Regions from separate parts of the Yimella sp. NH-Cas1 genome, predicted to be linked through region 2. Evidence: predicted binding sites of a transcription regulator. Region 2 holds the regulator's gene; the other holds the start of a gene.

Region 1 (9,503 bases), 610 kb from region 2:
TCGTCGAACACCTGTCGCGGGTCCGACGGTGAACTGGCGCGGGCGAGCGCGGTCAACGCGTCCTCGTCGACCTCGATGCCGTAGGCCTGCCGTAGGTACGCAACCAGCGCCGGGTTGACGATCGCGGGACTCGTGACCTGGATGAGCAGGTCGTCCGGGTGCCCGGCGACCCGTTGCAGGCGCACCCGGCGCAGCAGCACCGGGGCGAGCGGAGGCGTGCCGCTGCCCCGCACCTTCCACCCGGCCAGGCCGATACCCATCCAGCAGGAATCGATGCCGCGGTCCTCCTGCAGTTCCACCACCTTGGCCTCGATCATCCGCAGCCGGCGCGAGGCCTCGGCGTAGGCGTAGGACTCCCGCACCACCTGCGACAGACGGGCGCTGCCGGAGGAGAACAGGCGAGCCACCCCGGCCGGGTGCGCGGTGGTGAGTTCGAGCATGCCGCGTCCGCGGTCGTCGAACCACAACAAGGTGTTGGGTCCGCCGATACCGGTGAGCTCCTCGCGCCAGCCGGCGATGTCGTGCGCGGAACGGTCGTCCGTTGCGGTGGTGTCGGTCATCGTCAGCTTCGGTGCAGGAATGCGTCGACGAACACAGTTGAGATCTCCGAGGGGTCCTTGGTCACGTAGGACAACCCGTCGGTTGCCCTCGCGATCTGCTTGAGCGCGGCCGGATCGGTGTCCTGGCCCATCGAGATGGCGACCAGCTTGATCGGCTTGTCGGGTTTGTAGGCGCCGCCGAGGTTCTTCAGCAGCTGCTGGAGACTGAGCCCGCCACCCGGGTCGTCGTTCTTGCCGTCGGTCATCACGACGATCGAGTTGACGTAGCCGTCTCGGTAGCTCTTGGTCGCCGCCTGGTACGCCGCCCAGATCGAGTCGTACAGACCGGTGTCCCCGTTCTTCTCGACCAAGGCGGGTAGCTGTCCGAGCTTGTCGACCATCTTCTGCTTGTGCGCGTTGCCGGACGGGGTGTTACCGATCTCGGCGACCTCGGGAACGATCGCCAGATAGTCCTTACCCTTGCCGTCGAGGTCGGTGCTGAACGCCCAGGCACCGATCTGAGTCGTGCCCGGGAGCGCGTTCAGTGCGAGTTTCGCGGTGCTGGCGAGCAGGTCGATCCGGCTCTGCTTCGGCCCCACCTCGGCGATCATCGAGCCCGATACATCGACCAGGACGAGCATGCGTGCGTCGCGTGCCAGGTCACCCCACGACTTGACGGCGCTGACGTTCTCGGCGCTCTTGGGCGCCGCCACCAGCTTGATGCCGGAGGGAAGTGCCGAACTGTCCGGCGCCTGTCCCCCGGGCACCCGGAAGCCCGCCTTGTTCAGCGCCGACTTCGCCTGCGCGCTGCGCAGAGAGGCGAGCAACGCATCGATCGCGTTCTGCGGTGCGGAGGTTGCCTTGACCGGACGCACGAACGGGAAGTCGAGCTGCGGGACGCCTTCCTGCGGAATCAGCGGCCGCAGCTTCTTGTCCGGGTGGGTCCGGTCGAACTCGAGCAACTGTTGTTCCGACAGCGGGTATGCGCGTGCGGCGTCCGACCCCTGCACAGCGCGGCCGGCCAGCGACTCCGGCGAGAGGGTCGAACGGCTGAGTCGAACGATCGAGCGCAGCAGGTCGGTGCGTTCCTGACGGGTGCCCGATCCGCGGTTCGCGACGGTCATCGCGGCGAGCGAGGTCGAGGAGACACCGGTGTCCTGAACGGTGACCGGGAGATTGCCGGCGCTGAGGAGCTGCGCCCAAGTCGGGGTCTTGTCCAAACCGGGCACGGAGGACTGTGCCTGCGGCACGCCGACAACCACGGGACTGCTGGCGATCGAACCGGAGTTTCCGACCCAGCCCGCACCGAGCTTCGCCGTGGCGTCGTCCACCCACATCGAGGAATCGGGGATCCACACGTCCGGGATGCCCTGGCCGCCCGCCTTCACGGCCCGGTTGACGCTTTCACCCGATGCGCGGCTGACGACGTAGTCCGCGCACAGCGTGGGGTTGGACTCCAACGCGTCCACCTGCTCGAAGACGACTGGGTACAACTCCGGGGTCACCGACACGGACACCTTCGCCGGCTCGGCGCAGGACGCGACCTCGTCCGACGAGCCGACCATCGCCGAGACCGCGCCACCGGTGCCGAGGGTGAGCGCGAGCAGTCCGGCGCCCGCGGCGATGCGCTTGTTTCGCGCAGGGCCGGCGGACGACGACGCAGCTGTGGATACCGAGGAGTCACTCATCGTTCCGGTAGGTTACCTGCCCGTTCCCGCGCTAGTTCCCCGTTGCGCCGATCGAGGTGGTTCAGTGGGGACAGCGTCCGGCGCCGGTCCTCATCCTCGGGGCCGGCTCGGACTTCGCCGCTTGAAGGAGAACAATGCTGAAACGCTTGGGCTTGTCCCGCCTGGGTACAAAGCTCGCGGGCCCCAAACAGAAGCCCACGCGTCCGGACGAGGACTCCGGCGACGGGACCGCCAAGGTACGGCCCCGCATCCTGGGCGAGCGGGTGGCTGCCGGGTCGAAGGTCGCGAAGGCGCGCACGACCAACGAGGGCGTCGACCGGGCCATGGTCATCGGACGAGGCATGCGTTGGACCGCCGGCTGGGCTCTGAGAACGCTGCTGATCCTGGCCGCCCTGTGGGCCGTGCTGAAGATCGTGGGCATCTTCTGGTCGGCCTTGCTGCCGGTGTGCCTGGCGCTCGTCATCGCCACCGTGTTGTGGCCGCCGACCCGCTGGCTGCGTTCGCGCGGCTTCTCCCCTGCGGCCGCCGCCGTCACCAGCCTGCTCGGTGCGATCGCAGTGTTCGCGGCGATCATCGCGCTGATGACGCCGATGGTGAGTTCGCAGGTGCCCGAACTCACCAGCAAGTCGATCGACGGGGTCAACAAGATCCAGGACTGGCTCGAAGGCCCGCCGTTCAACGTGCAGCCCGAGCAGATCGACAACGCGGTCAAGGCCATCACCGACAAGCTGCAGACATCCGGCGACAAGATCGCCAGCGGTGTCTTCACCGGCGTCACGACCGCCGGACACATCCTGGTCAACCTCATCGTGGCCCTGATCCTGTGCTTCCTGATGATCAAGGACGGACCGCACTTCCTGCCGTGGCTGCGCTCGATCGCAGGACGCGGCGCCGGCGCCCACTTCACCGAGATGCTCACCCGCGTGTGGCAGACCCTGTCCGGGTTCATCCGGACGCAGGCCCTGGTCTCCGCGGTGGACGCGTTCTTCATCGGTCTCGGTCTGGTGGTGCTCGGCGTCCCGCTCGCGTTGCCCTTGGCGCTGCTGACCTTCTTCGGTGGGTTCGTCCCGATCGTCGGTGCGTTCGTCGCCGGGACGCTCGCGGTGCTGGTGGCGCTGGTGACCAAGAGCGTCACGACCGCGTTGCTGGTGCTGCTGATCGTCCTGCTGGTGCAGCAACTCGAGGGCCACATCCTGCAGCCCTTGCTGCAGAGCCGTTCCATGGAGTTGCACCCTGCGCTGGTGCTGCTGTCGATCGCGCTGGGTGGCCAGTTGTTCGGCATCGTCGGCGCCTTCTTCGCCGTGCCTCTCGCCGCGACGGTCGCGGTGACACTGCGCTATCTGGGTGAACAGATCGACCTGCGAACAGGTGACCTGTCTCCGGGCGAACTCGAGCCACTCACACCCGAAGGGCGGTACGCGGCCGAGCAAGCTGCCAAAGACACTCACCCGCCCGCAAAGGACGACCTGGCGGACAAGCTGGACGAACTGTGAGTCGCCCGGTGAGTTCGCAGGTTCGACCAGCTGCGAACTAGACTGCTCCGGCCGGGCGCCCGGCCCCCGCCCTCGTAGCTCAGGGGATAGAGCACCGCTCTCCTAAAGCGGGTGTCGCAGGTTCGAATCCTGCCGGGGGCACTTCGCGTGACGGATGACCTCATGCTCGACAGTTACTTCGGCTGATCCTTGAGACCGGACGACGACGGAGGGAACGCGCGATGGGCCGTGTGTTGTTCGGACGCGTCCGCGCCCAAGCATCATGAACCGCCTGGGCCGGCGCAGGGCGTTCTGGTCCGCGGCGTGCGTCCTGGGCCTGTCGCTCTGGTCGTCGGGAGCGCCGAGCGTCCTCTATCCGCTCTACGCGGTGAAGTGGGATCTACCGCCAGTCGCGGTCACGACCGTGTTCGCGACCTATCAACTCGCGCTGGTCGTGGTGCTCCCCTTGTTCGGGAATCTGTCCGACCTGTTCGGACGGCGCCGCATCATGCTCGCGGGCATCGCGCTCATGGCAGCCTCCGCGATCGTGTTCGCATTCGCACCCAACGTCGCCTTCCTCTATGTCGGACGCGTGCTGCAGGGCGCCGGGGCGGGCCTGGCAATGGGCGCCGCGACCGCGTCCCTGATCGAGAACAACACCAGCCGCAACCCTCGCTCCGCGAGCACTGTCGCCACCGTCGCGACGGCAACCGGTCTCACTTTTGCCCTGCTGCTCAGCGGCTTGTTCGCCGAACACCTCCCTCGCCCGCTGCTGTGGAGTTACATCGTCCTGCTCGTCCTTGCCGTGACGGCGGGTGCGGCGGTGTGGGCCACCCCGGACGACCGACCACTGATGACGAAGCGGTGGCGACCGCAGGTACCGTTCGTCCCCACCGGATTCCGGACCGGGTTCGTCATCTCGACGCTCTCGGTGAGCCTGGCTTACTGCGTCGGTGCGATCTTCCTGTCCTTGGGCGCCCACATGATCGACCAGTTCACCCACAACGAGAACACCGCTCTCGTCGGGAGCCTGCTGGCCACGTCATCCGCGTGCATCGGGGTCACTGGCCTTTTCCTGCCGCGGTTCCATGCCCGCGCTCTCATTTGGGCCGGCACCGCGCTCACTCTCGTGAGCCTCGCACTCATGGCGGCGGCCAGCGGCTTCGGATCGCTTCCGTTGTTCCTCGGCTGGTGCGTCGTCGGCGGGATCGCCTACGCGCTGGCGTTCACCGGCGGGCTCGGACTCATCAACGACCTGTCTCCTACGCATCACCGGGGTGCCACACTGTCGTTCCTCTATCTGGTCGCCTACACGCTGCAGGCCGCCACCGCGATCGGCGTCGGCGCGGTCGCCACTGTCGTCTCACTCAGCACCGCGGTGGGAGCGGCGGCGATCGTCCTCGCCGTGCTGTGCGAGGCGGTCGCGGTCTTGCTGCTCACGAGTAGACGGACCGCTACGCCGCTCACAAATCTCGCAGCGTCGTGACGCTACAAGTGCTCGCGTCGCTCTGATTCATTTCGCTCGAGAACGTCACCGAGTGGTGACAGGAATCATGTCCTGGCGAATGACCCCTCGGTGGAACTGAAAACATCGGTCGAACCTGAGGGCTTCGATCGGTCAGGCCGCGGAGGCGGTCTTCTTTTGGTGGTGCCAGGTCACGGTTTCGTCGGTAACGGTCGCGGTGAGGTTGTCACGGTGCACGATCCGGTGATGCGTGCCGCACAACAGGGCTGAGTTCGCCAGGGATGTTTCACCACCGGTCCACCACGGTTGAACGTGGTGGACCTCGCACATCACCGGCGGCCGCGTGCACCCATCGAAGCTGCAGTGCCGATCTCGTTGGATCACTGCTCGTCGCAGTTCCTTGTCGACCAACCGGACTTTGCGTCCGACGTTCAACGGTTGACTCTTCGAACCCAACACCATCGGAATGATCTCCGCATCACACGCCAACTGCCGCACCGTGTCCGGTGTGACACCCACACCACCATCAGTGACGCCCAACCCCGCAAGCGCTTTGGCGAGCACCCCGTAATCGATCGTGACCACCAACCGGGCCGTCCCGAACGTCTTCACACTGCCGTCACCATCAACAGCCTGCGCACCCACCATGATCAACATCAGCAACGCATCCGCGCGCCGCTTGCCCGGCGTCCGCAGATCCGGTTCACCCGACCTGCTCGCACCCGGGTAGTGCCGGTGATGCGGATCCTCGCAGCACTCCGACACCGGTGACGGCGCCGACAATGCTCCGATCGCGTGCTTGATCACCTCGGCATGATCAGCAGAGAAGTCACCGGTGAACCGCACCATGCCCTCCGGCAGATCAGTCCACGACAACGACTCGTGCCGCTGCAACGCGTCTTCCTTCTCATCCAGCACCTCCTGGCCGTACTCAGCCAGGATCCGCTTGGTCAACTCCCGCACCGCCCGCGCCCCATCACCCGGCGCCAGCGACAGGAACCACCCATAAATCTCGTCCACACCCGCGGTCGGCACCACCGCTTTCACCTTCGCGGTGTTGAACAACGCCGCATTCGCGATCGTGGTGTTCACCGCCCCCGAGGTCACCGCAGCAGCCAACCGAGCATTCAACGGCGACCGACACGCGTCCGCCAACCGAGCAACCCGGGCAGCATGCGCCGGCTCCAAACCACCAGCAGCCACAGCACACGACACATCAGAACCGTCGGAACAGTCGGAACCGTCGGAATCGTGTTCTGTCTCAACCGGATCCACCCGAACCAGGGGCCCCGCGAGCGACGCTGTCTGCGCGCCGAGCACTGAGCCCGCGTCCTCACCACTGGACAACCGTTGCACCCACTGCCCCGCACCCGCCGCGGTCGACCGATCCACCGCTCCCCGCTCGATCGCCTCAGCAGTTACCGCCACCAACGCTGCTTCCGCCTGCTGCATCATCACCGCCAACGACTGCGCCGCCACCGTCAGCTCCACATCACTCAGATTCACCGAGATCGACGCCAACCGGCACACATCCGGCAGCACCTCACGCACCGACCCAGCACACTCACCCGCCTCGCCCGGGTACGCAGGGGCCGGTTCAGCAGCCGTCGAACCGCACCGGGTCTCGATCGCGCCGCTCGCCCCTGGGGGCTCGCAGCTACTCGACCAGCGTTCGTTCACCATGCCCACTCACCCTCCCTTGGTGCGCTTCCGGTCTACCTTCATCGTACAGGTGTTCGAACAGTGTGGGGAAGGGTTTGGTCCCTGAATTTCGTTCGTCGACAACAGAATTCGCTACTTGACGGTATCCACAGCCCGGCTTCGCGGGCCTATTTATGCACAGCCCTTCCTCGGCGGGTCGGGTGTCCGTCTATGTCGCCGTGGTTTCGGCACCTGCGCCCTCGTACCTCGGGCGCAGGGCTCAACCAGCGAACGCTCCTAGGCCCCCGAAGCCTGCGGCCGGCGGTGGTGACATTCCGCCGTAGGGCTCAACCAGCCAAAGTCGGCGGAAGCCTTGGGCGTTCAGAAGCCGCTGATGAGTGCGTAGGCGAGTCAGCCGGCGGACTTCATCTTCGCCAGCCGCGTCTTCAGCCGGTCGACGCGGTGGGAGTTGTCGTGCAGATCGATGTACCTCTCACCGAACGCGACCAGCAGGACGTCATCCAACCGGCGGACGGCGCCCGGCGGGTTGCGATAACCCATTCGCCGGTCCACGTCCGCGACGTCGATACTGCGGATCGCATCGGCGAGCTCGGTCAGCGAGGTGATCCCGAGCTCGAGGACGAGCCCCGACATCCAGGCGTAGTGCTCCGGACGCGACCAGCTGGCGTCCGCGTACTGACCGGCCAGGAACGCGGCCAACTCGCGCGGGTCGATGCGCGGGTCGACCTCGGGGTCGCCGGAGGAGGGCGCGTGCACCGGCCGTTGCAGGCGTTCGCGGATCGCCGAGAACTCGAGGTCGGCGAGCTCGAGCAGACCCGCCGCAAGACTGAAACGACGATCGAAGTCGGAGCGGTACTCATCCGGAACCGTCCCCTTGTAACGGATGTCGTGCTCGAACTCGGCCCATGCGTGCTGCAGCACGGTACGGATCTGCACCTGTACGTGCCGGTCTCCGATCTTCGGGTGGGCCTTGCGGTCCTCGGCCGAGAGCTGGATCTGCAGGTGCCGGCTCGCGTAACCCCAGCGCCCCTCGCTCGCGGTCTCGCTGCCCATGTCCCGGTCGTCCAGCACGACTGCCTCGGTGGCCAGCAGTTGAGCGACCGCCGCGACGTCCGAACGCACGTAGGTGATGACCCGCAGACCGATCACGTCGCCGATGTCGGACATCGGGTCGGGATAGACCGGCGTACCGTCCCGCAACCGGCCGGCCTTGTCGGCGAACGACTCGACGCTCTTGGCTCGGCCGGTGACGGTCAGGTAGTTGAGGCCGGCGTCGTCCAGGATGCCGACGACGAGATCGACCGCTTCTTCAGCGGCGACGCGCAACTTCGGGTGCAGGGAGGCGTACTGCTGGGTAGCACGACGAACGACTTCCTGGTGCGGGAGCGGACGCGAACCACGGGACGACGGCATGGGTGCAGCATGTCAGGCCGGCGACCCGGACGGCGAGCACCGGTCCACAAGCCCACCGATCGGTCGGTGCGGTGGGAGGGGGCACGACGGATGTCCGCACCTGCAGTGATGCTCGCCGGATTCATGCCTGCCAGGCTGTGCCGGTGAAGCCATGGATGCGCGTCGCGTTCGCGCTGTTCGTCGTCGGATGGGGGGCCAACGAGTTCTCCCCGCTGCTGCTGGTCTACCGCGCGGAGAACGGACTCACCCCCACCTTCGTCAACGCGATGTTCGCGGCATACGTTCTCGGCCTGGTCCCGGCCCTGCTGGGTTCGGCTGCACTGGCCGGACGCTTCGGCCACCGTGCGGTGCTCCGACCGGTCATGGTGTTCAGTGCTCTCGCCTCGGCTGTGCTGGCGATCGGTGAATCGAACTCCGTCCTGCTGTTCATCGGACGTGTGCTGTACGGCATGGCAACCGGTGCCGCCATGGCGCCGGGCTCGACCTGGGTCAAGGAACTGTCCAGCGATGCACCTGCAGGGACGGGCGCCCGTCGGGCCGCGATGTCGTTGTCGGGCGGGTTCTGCCTCGGCCCCGTGGCGGCCGGGGTGCTCGCCGAATGGGTTGCCGGCCCCAAGGTCGTCCCGTACCTCGTCCACATCGCCCTGACGGCTGTTGCCGCGGCGGTCGTGTGGAACGCTCCGATGCGCTCCCAGCATGCCCCCGACCATCTCGTCGCGATCGGCGAGCCGGACGTCCCTGCGACTCGCCCGTCGCACGCGGCCCTGTCGACGCATTTCTGGGGACGCATCGCGCCGATGGCGCCGTGGGTGTTCGCCTGCCCGTCGCTGGGCATCGTCACCATCCCCGCCCTCGTCGGTCAGCACATCAGCGGCTGGTCGATCGCCTTCAGCGGCGCCATGTCGGGTGTGACGCTCGGCATCGGCGTGCTGGTGCAGCAGCCCGCCCGTGACCTGGAGGCGCAGCGTCCGGGCGTGGTCAGCCTGCTCGGCATGGTGGCCGTGCTGGTCGGCATCCCGATGGTGGCTCTCGTTGCGTGGCAACCGAATCCGCTGCTAGCAGTTGCCGCCGGAGCGGTGCTGGGGTGCGGATACGGACTCAACCTCGTCGGCGGGCTCACCCGCGTCGAGCACGCCGCCGACGCGACTCACCTGGCGATGACCAACGCGGTCTTCTACTGCCTCACCTATCTCGGCTTCTTCCTGCCGATGATCATCGCCGCGCTCGCCTCACGCTGGCACACCCAACAGGTCATGGCCGGGCT
Region 2 (9,503 bases):
GACGTCGAGTGCCAGTCCCAGTGAGCTGTAGGTGCCGGAGAGGACGACATCGTGGGCGAGCTCGACCGGTGTGACGACAGGCCCGAGCAGGGAGCGCGCCCGACCGAAGATCTTCGTGGTCGCCGACCCGTGGGCATCGCGTAAGCCGGCGACGAAACCACGCGCGTCCTCGCCCGCCGTCTCGGCGCGCGAGGTCGTCCCGGACTTCGTCTTGGCTGTCATCGTTCGCGATGCTACTCGCCAGTACGTGCGCTTGTGTCCTTGTAGGGTCGACACGATGAGGACGCGATGAGGACGAGCCGTCGCCTGACGTACCCCGCGCTGGGCGTGGTCGTCGCCCTGGTGGCCGGTTGCTCTGTCGGCGATGGTGACCCGACTCCCCCACCCACGACGTCCACTGTCCCGTCGAGATCGACCTCTCGCCCTGCGTCTTCGCCGGCGCCGGCTGTTGTCTCCGCGCCCGGCGTCGACCGGAATGCCTGGCGGTCGGTCGACGGCTCCGCCCGTAGGGTCGCCCAGGACGTCGCGCTGTTGGCCGGCTTCGTCACGCCGTCCGGTCAGTTGCAGATCGTGCACCGCAGCGGACCCGTGGACACCCGGCCGATCGCGTCGGTCACCAAGCTGTACGTGATGATCGCGCTGCTGGACGCGATCAGGGCGGGCAGGCTGCGCTGGGACCAGTCGCTCACCCTGCTGCGTGAGGACATCAGCGCAGGCAGCGGCTCGATGGCGGGACGGGGCGTCGGCGTTCGGATCAGGGTGATGGAGGCGGCCGGCGCGATGTTCAAGCAGTCCGACAACACCGCGACCAGCCTGTTGGTCCGGGTGCTCGGCCAGGACGCGATGAAGGCTGCACTGCGCGCTTCGGGTCATTCCCGACCTGATCTGATGATCCCGTTCCTGACGATCCGCGAGGACCTGTGGCTGCTGTACTCCCCCGACCCTGCGGCACAGCGTGCCCGTGCCGGCTGGGCCAAGGCCTCGCAGACGGGACGGCGGCAACTGATCGCACCCTCCCGCCGTGCTGACGCGAGTGGCCCCGACTTCTCGATCGGTGGCTCCTGGCGCAGCGGTCTGGGCTATTTCGCAAGCTCCGAGGACGTTGCCCGGGCCTGGGTGGCGCTCCACACCCGCGCGAAAGCGTCCCGTTCCACCCTCGCCTCGCAGATCATGACCGTGCCCTCACCCGGGTTCACCGCGCCGCGCTCCTGGACGACGGTGTGGTTCAAGAGCGGTGCGCTGGGAGGCATCGAGAACGGCACCTGGTACTCCCCGTCCCCAGAGGGCGACCAAGTGATCGTCGTGCTCGCATCGGGCGGACCGACCATCTCGGGGGTGCGCAGTCTGGCTACCAAGGCAGCCGACGAACTGGAGCGATACGCCCGAAAGCGCTGAGTCGCAACCGTTTCCCGACAGACTCACGACATGACGAAGGGCCGCCGGAAAACCGGCGGCCCTTCGCCCTCGGCTCAGCTGCAGCCGGAGGTGCTTCCGCAACCCTCGCAGACGTAGCAGCTACCGGCCGGACGCATCTTCGTGCCACAGGTCATGCACATCGGAGCGTCGGCGGCCTTGCCCTGGAACTTCTCCATCAGCTCGGCCGAGGAGTGGATCTCCGGGGAGACCTCACGCACGTCGGCAGCACCGGCGCCGGAGCTCGCCTGTGCGGCGGACACCTTCGGCGCCTCCTTGGTGGCGGCCGACTGGGAGAAGTTCTCCAGTTCGCCCTCCACGTCGTCGCCCTCATTCGAGGCGTACGAGCCGGTCTCGAGCTGGCGAGCGCGCTCCTCGGCGCTGTGGATCCCCATGAACGAACGGGTCTCGAAGTCCAGGTGGTCCAGCGCCAGGCGACGGAACACGTAGTCCATGATCGACTGCGCCATCCGCACGTCCGGGTCGTCGGTCATGCCGGCCGGCTCGAAGCGCATGTTGGTGAACTTCTCGACGTAGGTCTCCAGCGGCACGCCGTACTGCAGCGCGACCGAGACGGCGATCGAGAACGCGTCCATCACGCCGGCGAGGGTCGAGCCCTGCTTGCCGAACTTCAGGAACAGTTCACCCAGTTCACCGTTGTCGTAGGTGCTGGCGGTGAGGTAACCCTCGGCGCCACCGACCGCGAACGAGGTGGTCTGGCTGCTGCGACGCTTGGGCAGGCGACGACGGATCGGGCGGTACTCGACGACCTTCTCCGGCTCGGCGGCATCCTGCACCGGCTTAGCCTTGGCCTTGCCGTCGGACAGCGGCTGGCCGACCTTGCAGTTGTCGCGGTAGACCGCGAGCGCCTTCAGGCCGAGCTTCCAGCCCTCCAAGTGGACCTCGGCGATCTCCTCGACGGTCGCCGTCTCCGGCAGGTTGACCGTCTTGGAGATCGCACCCGACAGGAACGGCTGGCAGGCCGCCATCATGCGGACGTGGCCCATCGGGCTGATCGCACGCTCGCCCATTGCGCAGTCGAAGACCTCGTAGTGCTCGGTCTTCAGACCGGGTGCGTCGATGACGTGACCGTTGTTGGCGATGTGCTCGACGATCGCCTCGATCTGCTCGCCCTGGTAGCCGAGCTTCTTCAGCGCCCGCGGGATGGTCTGGTTGACGATCTGCATCGAGCCGCCACCGACGAGCTTCTTGAACTTCACCAGCGAGAAGTCGGGCTCGATACCGGTGGTGTCGCAGTCCATCATGAAGCCGATGGTGCCGGTCGGCGCGAGCACCGAGGCCTGCGCGTTGCGGTAACCGTTCTTCTCACCGAGCTCGATGACATCGGCCCACGCCTTGGTCGCGGCGCGGTGGATGTCGGCGTCCATCGTGTCGAGCGTGCGCACCTGGTCGTTGGCGGCCTGGTGCTTGCGCATGACCTTCTTGTGCGCCTCGGCGTTGCGGGCGTAGCCGGCGTAGGAACCGACGACACCGGCGATCTCGGCAGACCGCTTGTAGGCCGCGCCGGTGAGCAGCGAGGTGATGGCAGCGGCGAGGCTGCGGCCACCCTCGGACTCGTAGCCGTGGCCGGTGGCCATCAGCAGCGCACCGAGGTTGGCGTAACCGATGCCGAGCTGGCGGTAGTCGACGGTGGTCTTGCCGATCGCCTCGGTCGGGAAGTCGGCGAAGCAGATGGAGATGTCCATCGCGGTGATGACCATCTCGACGACCTTCTGGAAGGTCGGCACGTCGAAGGTGTCGTCTTCCTTCAGGAACTTCAGCAGGTTGAGGCTCGCGAGGTTGCAGGAGGAGTTGTCGAGCGACATGTACTCCGAGCACGGGTTGGACGCGGTGATGCGCCCCGACTCGGGGTTGGTGTGCCACGCGTTGATGGTGTCGTCGTACTGCACACCCGGGTCGGCGCACTCCCACGCGGCCTTGTTGATCTTGTCGAACAGCTCGCGGGCGTCGACTTCCTCGATGACCTCACCGGTGCCGCGGGCACGCAGACCGAACGGCTTACCGTCCTCGACCGCACGCATGAACTCGTCGCTGACCCGGACGGAGTTGTTGGCGTTCTGGTACTGGACCGAGTGGATGTCCTTGCCGCCGAGGTCCATGTCGAAACCGGCGTCGCGCAGCGCACGGATCTTGTCCTCCTCGCGCGCCTTGGTCTCGATGAATTCCTCGATGTCGGGGTGGTCGACGTCGAGCACGACCATCTTCGCCGCGCGGCGGGTGGCGCCACCGGACTTGATGGTGCCGGCGGAGGCGTCGGCGCCACGCATGAAGCTGACCGGGCCGCTGGCGGTGCCGCCGCTGGACAACAACTCCTTGGAGGAACGGATCCGCGAGAGGTTCAGGCCGGCACCGGAGCCGCCCTTGAAGATGAAGCCCTCCTCCTTGTACCAGTTGAGAATCGAGTCCATCGAGTCGTCGACGGCGAGGATGAAGCACGCCGAGACCTGCTGGGGGCTCTTGGTGCCGACGTTGAACCACACCGGGGAGTTGAAGCTGAAAACCTGGTGCAGCAGCGACCAGGTGAGCTCGTGCTCGAACAGCGTCGCGTCGTCGTCGGTGGCGAAGTAGCCGAACTCCTTGCCGGCCTTGACGTAGGTCAGCACGACACGGTCGATGAGCTGCTTGAGGCTGGTCTCACGGGCCTCGGTGCCAAGTGCGCCGCGGAAGTACTTCGTGGTGACGATCGTGGACGCGTTCAGCGACCAGAAGTCGGGGAACTCCACGCCACGCTGCTCGAAGATCGTCTCGCCGGTCTTCCAGTTCTGCTGAACGACGTCGCGACGCTCCCAGGTGACCTCGTCATAGGGATGCACGCCCGGGGTGGTGAAGATGCGTTCCACCTTCACACCCTTGCCGCTCTTGCGCGTGCGCGAGCGTGCGTTGGTCGTCTCCGTCATGATGCTCCTCCGTGGGCTTCTCGGTGTGATGCCGGTTGTGAATCTGCGTGTGATTGCTTGGAAATCGGTGGTGCGTGTGCCAGCGGTCAGCGGTCGGTCACGGTTCGATCAGTCTGAACCCGACCACCGACAGCCTCGTCGCCTGTTCGAGCTGCGGCTTGGTGACCGGCCCCGTCGGTCGAGCTGAGATCGCGTTCGGCGCGCAACAGGGCGATGGCTGCCTCGAAGTCGTCGAGATCGTCGAACGCCTGGTAGACGGAGGCGAACCGCAGGTAGGCCACCTCGTCGAGCGTGCGCAGCGGGCCGAGAATCGCCAGTCCCACGTCGTGCGCGTCGATCTCGGCCGCGCCGCCGGAGCGGATGCTCTCCTCCACCTCCTGCGCCAGCAGGGCGAGCTGGTCCTCGGACACAGGCCGGCCCTGGCAGGCCTTGCGGACGCCCACGAGCACCTTCTGCCGGGAGAACGGTTCGCTGGCGCCGGACCGCTTGACCACCGTGAGGCCGGCGGTCTCCATGGTGGAGAACCGCTTGCCGCACGACGGGCACTGGCGACGCCGTTTGATGGAGGTGCCGTCATCACTGCTGCGGCTGTCGACGACCCGGGAGTCGTCGTGTCGGCAGAACGGGCAGTGCATGGTCACCTCCTGGTGATGATCCGGGTCGGTTCGGCTCGCAAGGGCATAGGAATGCCCGGGCCACGAGGCCTTGATCGGCCCGATTGGGGATGTTCTTGTGGATAACCGGTGAAGAAGCCCGTCATTTCTGTTGAGATCCTGGGGACCTACATGTGGACAACTTACATCGGTGTAACTACTAGATGTAGGGATGCTATTCCGTTTCGACCCCAAGATGCAAGGTGTGGATCGGAAAGTCTCTCGGCCGGTCCGGCACGTTCACCAAACGTGCTGGTCACGGCGCCGAGGCGTTCGCGACTGGTCGCGACACGCCCGCGAGGCCCCGTGACACACCCGAGCCCCGTTCCCGACGATCGGGAGACGGGGCGCGCCATGTGAGCGAAGTCGTCGTCAGCGAGGAGCCGTCAACGACTGGCCCGGGTGGACATGCAGAGTATTGAGGTCGTTCGCGAGCTGAAGGCGCACGACCGCTTCGGCGACCGGCAACTGCGGGTAGGCCTGGTGCGCAACCTCGGACAGCGTCTGCCCCGGCTGCACCACCAACTGCGTCGTCGACGGCGAGGAGGCGAACGCCCGCCCGGCACCCCAGCCCGCCGCGATCAGGGTGGTGAGCACGAGCACGGCGAGCACGCGACGGCCGCGCATGGTGAGCCGAACCTCGTCCCGGTCGACTCGTGCGACCGGCTGGTTCGACGGCACGAGGGTCAGGTGACGCCGGCGCTGCAGTGTGCGGACCACACGCGGCTGATCCCAGTGAGCAACTGCACTCATGATGTTCTCCGTCCCTGGCGCGAGGCGCCGGATCAAGTTCTCCTTCGCACACGTGTGCGATAGAACGTCTGTACGATGTATAGCACGACTGTTCGAATGATGCGAGACACGCCTCGTACAAATGTTTGAAAACTGTGTCCGAGCCGCATAGCCTCTTTCCATGCTCCGCAGCCTGGCACCGACCACCGACAACCTCCCTCGAAGAGCGCTACACGGCTCGCCGACAGCGGCTTCATCGGTCGTCCAGGATGCATCACCCCGGGCATGCAGGGCCGTACCGATCGACCCGCCCGCACCACCTCACCGACGGCATGACGAAGGACGCAGACGACATGGCCAAGATCCACCAGCTGCCCGACGACGAGGGCGGCGTAGCGCTGACCACCCGCCAGCGCAAGGTCCTCGAAGTGATCCGCAACTCCGTCGACCGGCGCGGCTACCCGCCGAGCATGCGGGAGATCGGTGAGGCCGTCGGCCTGACCAGCCCGAGTTCGGTGGCCCACCAACTGTCGATGCTGGAGCGCAAGGGTTATCTGCGCCGTGACCCCAACCGTCCCCGCGCGATCGAGGTCATCTCCCCCGATCACCAGCAGGACAAGCGGGGCGTGCGTGGCGGTTCCAGCGTCACCTCGAGCGACGACTCCACCATCGACGAGACCGGCGCCGGCGACCAGCGTCCGGCAGCCTCCTACGTGCCCGTCGTCGGACGCATCGCGGCCGGCGGGCCGATCCTGGCCGAAGAGGTCGTCGAAGACGTCTTCCCGTTGCCCAAGCAGATCGTCGGTGAGGGCGACCTGTTCCTGCTCAAGGTGGTCGGTGACTCGATGGTCGACGCCGCGATCTGCGACGGCGACTGGGTCGTCGTGCGCCAGCAGCCGACCGCGACCAACGGCGACATCGTCGCCGCGATGCTCGACAACGAAGCCACCGTCAAGACGTTCAAGCGTCGCGACGGCAAGGTCTGGCTGATGCCGCACAACCCGGCGTACGACCCGATCGACGGTGACCACGCGGTGATCCTCGGCAAGGTCACGGCCGTCCTGCGGCGGGTCTGATCACCGGCGTCGATCGCCGCTCGCGTCCCGGTCGACGTCACCCAGTACGTCCCACACCGCCTCCTGCAGCACCTCGCTCAGGGGGCGGTGTACGTGTCTGGTGGCCAGATGTTCCGCTCGCGACCAACCGGTGTTGACCAGCACGATCGGGATGTCGCGCTCGGCAGCACGCCGCGCGAAACGGAAGCCGGACATCACACCGAGCGAGGATCCGACCACCAGCAGCGACTTTGCCCGCTCGAGACGGTTGAAGCAATGGGCGACCAGATCCTTGGGTACCGATTCGCCGAACATCACGACGTCCGGCTTCAGCAGGTCGCTGCCACAGGTCGGGCACACCACCAGTTCGATGTCATGGATCAGCGAGGGGTCGATGTCGACGTCGCCATCCGGGCGCAGCGGCAGGTCGCGCGCCCTCTCGGCGTCCTGCGCGAACACCGGATTGCGCGTGGCGAACTGCTGCTGGATCCACTCTCGGTCGGCAAGCGCCCGGCAGTTCAGGCAGACGGCTCGCCCGAGGTTGCCGTGCAACTCGATGACATCGCGGGACCCTGCCTGCTGGGCCAGGCCGTCGACGTTCTGGGTGATCGTCGTCTCGAACAGGCCCGCCTTCTCCAGCGCGGCGAGGTGACGGTGCGCTTCGTTGGGCCGCGCCGTCCGGAACCTCTCCCATCCGACATAGGACCGGCTCCAATAGCGTTGCCGCGCAGCGACTCCGGCCCGGAACTCGCTCACGGTCATGGGCTCCACACGGCGTACCCCGTCCGGTCCGCGGTAATCGGGCAGCCCGGATTCGGTGGACAGCCCGGCCCCGGTCATGACCAACACGTCGCCCTCGCGGAGCAGGTGTGCCAGGTGGCTGCGGTCGTCCATCGGACCTTCGTTCTCCATGGGTCGGGTCTGTTCCGAGTTCGAGGCCGCGGCTCATCGAGAGCCGGCGGGCGCATCGGTTCGTACGCTATCGGGGTGGGTCACGCTGGGTTGGCTCGCGGTGATGGGCGACAGCTGTCTCCACGGCCGGACGCGCGAACACGACCGAGGCCCCTTCGCCCCTGATCCTGCCGTTGTTGCTGGTGGTGGCGCACAGGGGCCACCGCCCCGATCAGCCGCGCCGGAGGCGGTGCGGCGGTGGCCTGGATGATGCACTCGGCGCTGCTGGTCGCCATCGGTTCGGCCGTCATGGCCCTGGGCGTCAGGCAAGGATTCGCCGCAGCGTCCCTCTGCCTCATCCTCGGGCTGGCCAGAGCCCAGGCGGGCGCTCGACCGACGTCGTTCGGGCCACGCCCGAGCTGATCGGCACACCGGCGTTCCTGGACCGGTGAGGATCTGCGGCTCGCGCTGCGATTTCATGCTGAGCAGGCGGGTCGGTCGAACGGTTTGTAGGCTGGTGCGCATGATCGACGCTGCCGGCCTCCGGGTGATTCGTGCCATCGCTGACGAGGGCAGTTTCACCGCCGCGGCGTCGTCGCTCGGTTACTCCCAGCCCGCCATCTCCCAGATGGTCCGTCGCCTCGAAGAGCGCTTGGGCACTCCCCTGGTCGAACGACTGGGCCGCAACGTGCGACTCACCGAAGCCGGTGAAGTCCTGGCCCGCCACGCCGGCGCGGTCCTCGGCGCGATCAGCGCGGCCGAATCCGAGGTCGCGGCGATCGCCGGTCTCCAGTCAGGACGCGTCCGACTCATGGCCTTCCCCTCCTCGTCCTCGACGCTGGTGCCGAAGGCACTGTCGCTGGTGAAGAAGCGTTTCCCGCAGGTGCAGGTGAGCTTCGCAGAGGGTGAGCCACCGGAGTCGCTGGCGGCCCTGCGAGCCGGCGAGTGTGACGTCGCTGTGGCCTTCACCTATGACGGGCTGGAGATCAGCAGCGACCACCTCGACGACTTCGAGGTCAAGGAACTTCTGCTCGACCACGTTCGGATCGCCCTGCCGCTGGACCACCCACTTGCTTCTCAGGACAGTGTCGACCTCGCGGCTCTCGCCGAAGCGCCGTGGATCGCCGGTTGTCCGCGTTGCCGTGGACACCTGCTCTCGCTCGCAGCAGCCGCCGGGTATCGCCCGGACGTCGCGTTCGAGACCGAGGACTACGTGGCCGTTCTCGGTCTGGTCGCCGAAGGTCTGGGCGTCGCCCTGGTGCCCGATCTGATCCTGCGGTCGGCACCGAACGCACGGGTCAAGGTGCTGCCCATCGACCCGCCCTCCCACCGCACCGTGTACGCGGTGACGACCCCCGACCTGACCCGCGTACCGGCGGTCGCCGCGATGATCGACGCCCTCGTGGAAGCAGCCGGCGACTCCTCCTGCGTCGGCGACCTGGCGAAACAGCCTGTCTGACAACGCAATCGATAGCCCGTCAGCCGGAGCTGCTGACCGAGACGCCACCGTCCGTATGCGGGTGGACGAACAGCATGCCGTCCTGATCGGTGCGCAACACGGTGCATCCGGCGAGCAGTCGTAACGTCACCGGCGCCGGGTGCCCGTAGTCGTTGTCTGCGCCGACCCCGATCAGGCAGACCCGCGGGCGCACCACCGCCATCAGATCTGCGTCCTGGTTGGCCGAACCGTGGTGGGCCACCTTGAGCACGTCGAAGGATCCCTCCCCCGCGGCCTGGAGTTCCTGTCGGACGGCGCGTCCGGCATCCCGTTCGATGTCGCCGGTGAACAACGCCCGGACGCCCCCGGCGACGACCGCGAGCACCACGCTCGCGTTGTTCTG

What was found. Region 2 encodes LexA, which represses DNA repair genes until DNA is damaged. Its sites were predicted from a motif close to TCGAACANNTGTTCGA; they were not measured.
Region 1: MF407_RS11745 (DUF222 domain-containing protein) is a predicted target of LexA. The motif match lies at 6,889-6,904, and genes of this name have one in related genera.

The regions. Positions count from the first base shown of each region.
Region 1 covers NZ_JAKSGG010000003.1:2,374,903-2,384,405, forward strand. The annotation lists gene MF407_RS11720 (hypothetical protein) at 1-560, opposite strand, end outside; gene MF407_RS11725 (substrate-binding domain-containing protein) at 563-2,227, opposite strand; gene MF407_RS11730 (AI-2E family transporter) at 2,362-3,720, shown strand; tRNA gene MF407_RS11735 (tRNA-Arg) at 3,789-3,861, shown strand; gene MF407_RS11740 (MFS transporter) at 3,983-5,185, shown strand; gene MF407_RS11745 (DUF222 domain-containing protein) at 5,318-6,847, opposite strand; gene MF407_RS11750 (GTP pyrophosphokinase) at 7,217-8,239, opposite strand; gene MF407_RS11755 (MFS transporter) at 8,383-9,503, shown strand, end outside.
Region 2 covers NZ_JAKSGG010000003.1:1,762,054-1,771,556, forward strand. The annotation lists gene MF407_RS08805 (hypothetical protein) at 1-222, opposite strand, end outside; gene MF407_RS08810 (serine hydrolase) at 289-1,395, shown strand; gene MF407_RS08815 (vitamin B12-dependent ribonucleotide reductase) at 1,470-4,331, opposite strand; gene nrdR (transcriptional regulator NrdR) at 4,418-4,966, opposite strand; gene MF407_RS08825 (LysM peptidoglycan-binding domain-containing protein) at 5,357-5,737, opposite strand; gene lexA (transcriptional repressor LexA) at 6,070-6,792, shown strand; gene MF407_RS08835 (Sir2 family NAD-dependent protein deacetylase) at 6,793-7,683, opposite strand; gene MF407_RS08840 (hypothetical protein) at 7,921-8,085, shown strand; gene MF407_RS08845 (LysR family transcriptional regulator) at 8,186-9,121, shown strand; gene MF407_RS08850 (ComEC/Rec2 family competence protein) at 9,141-9,503, opposite strand, start outside.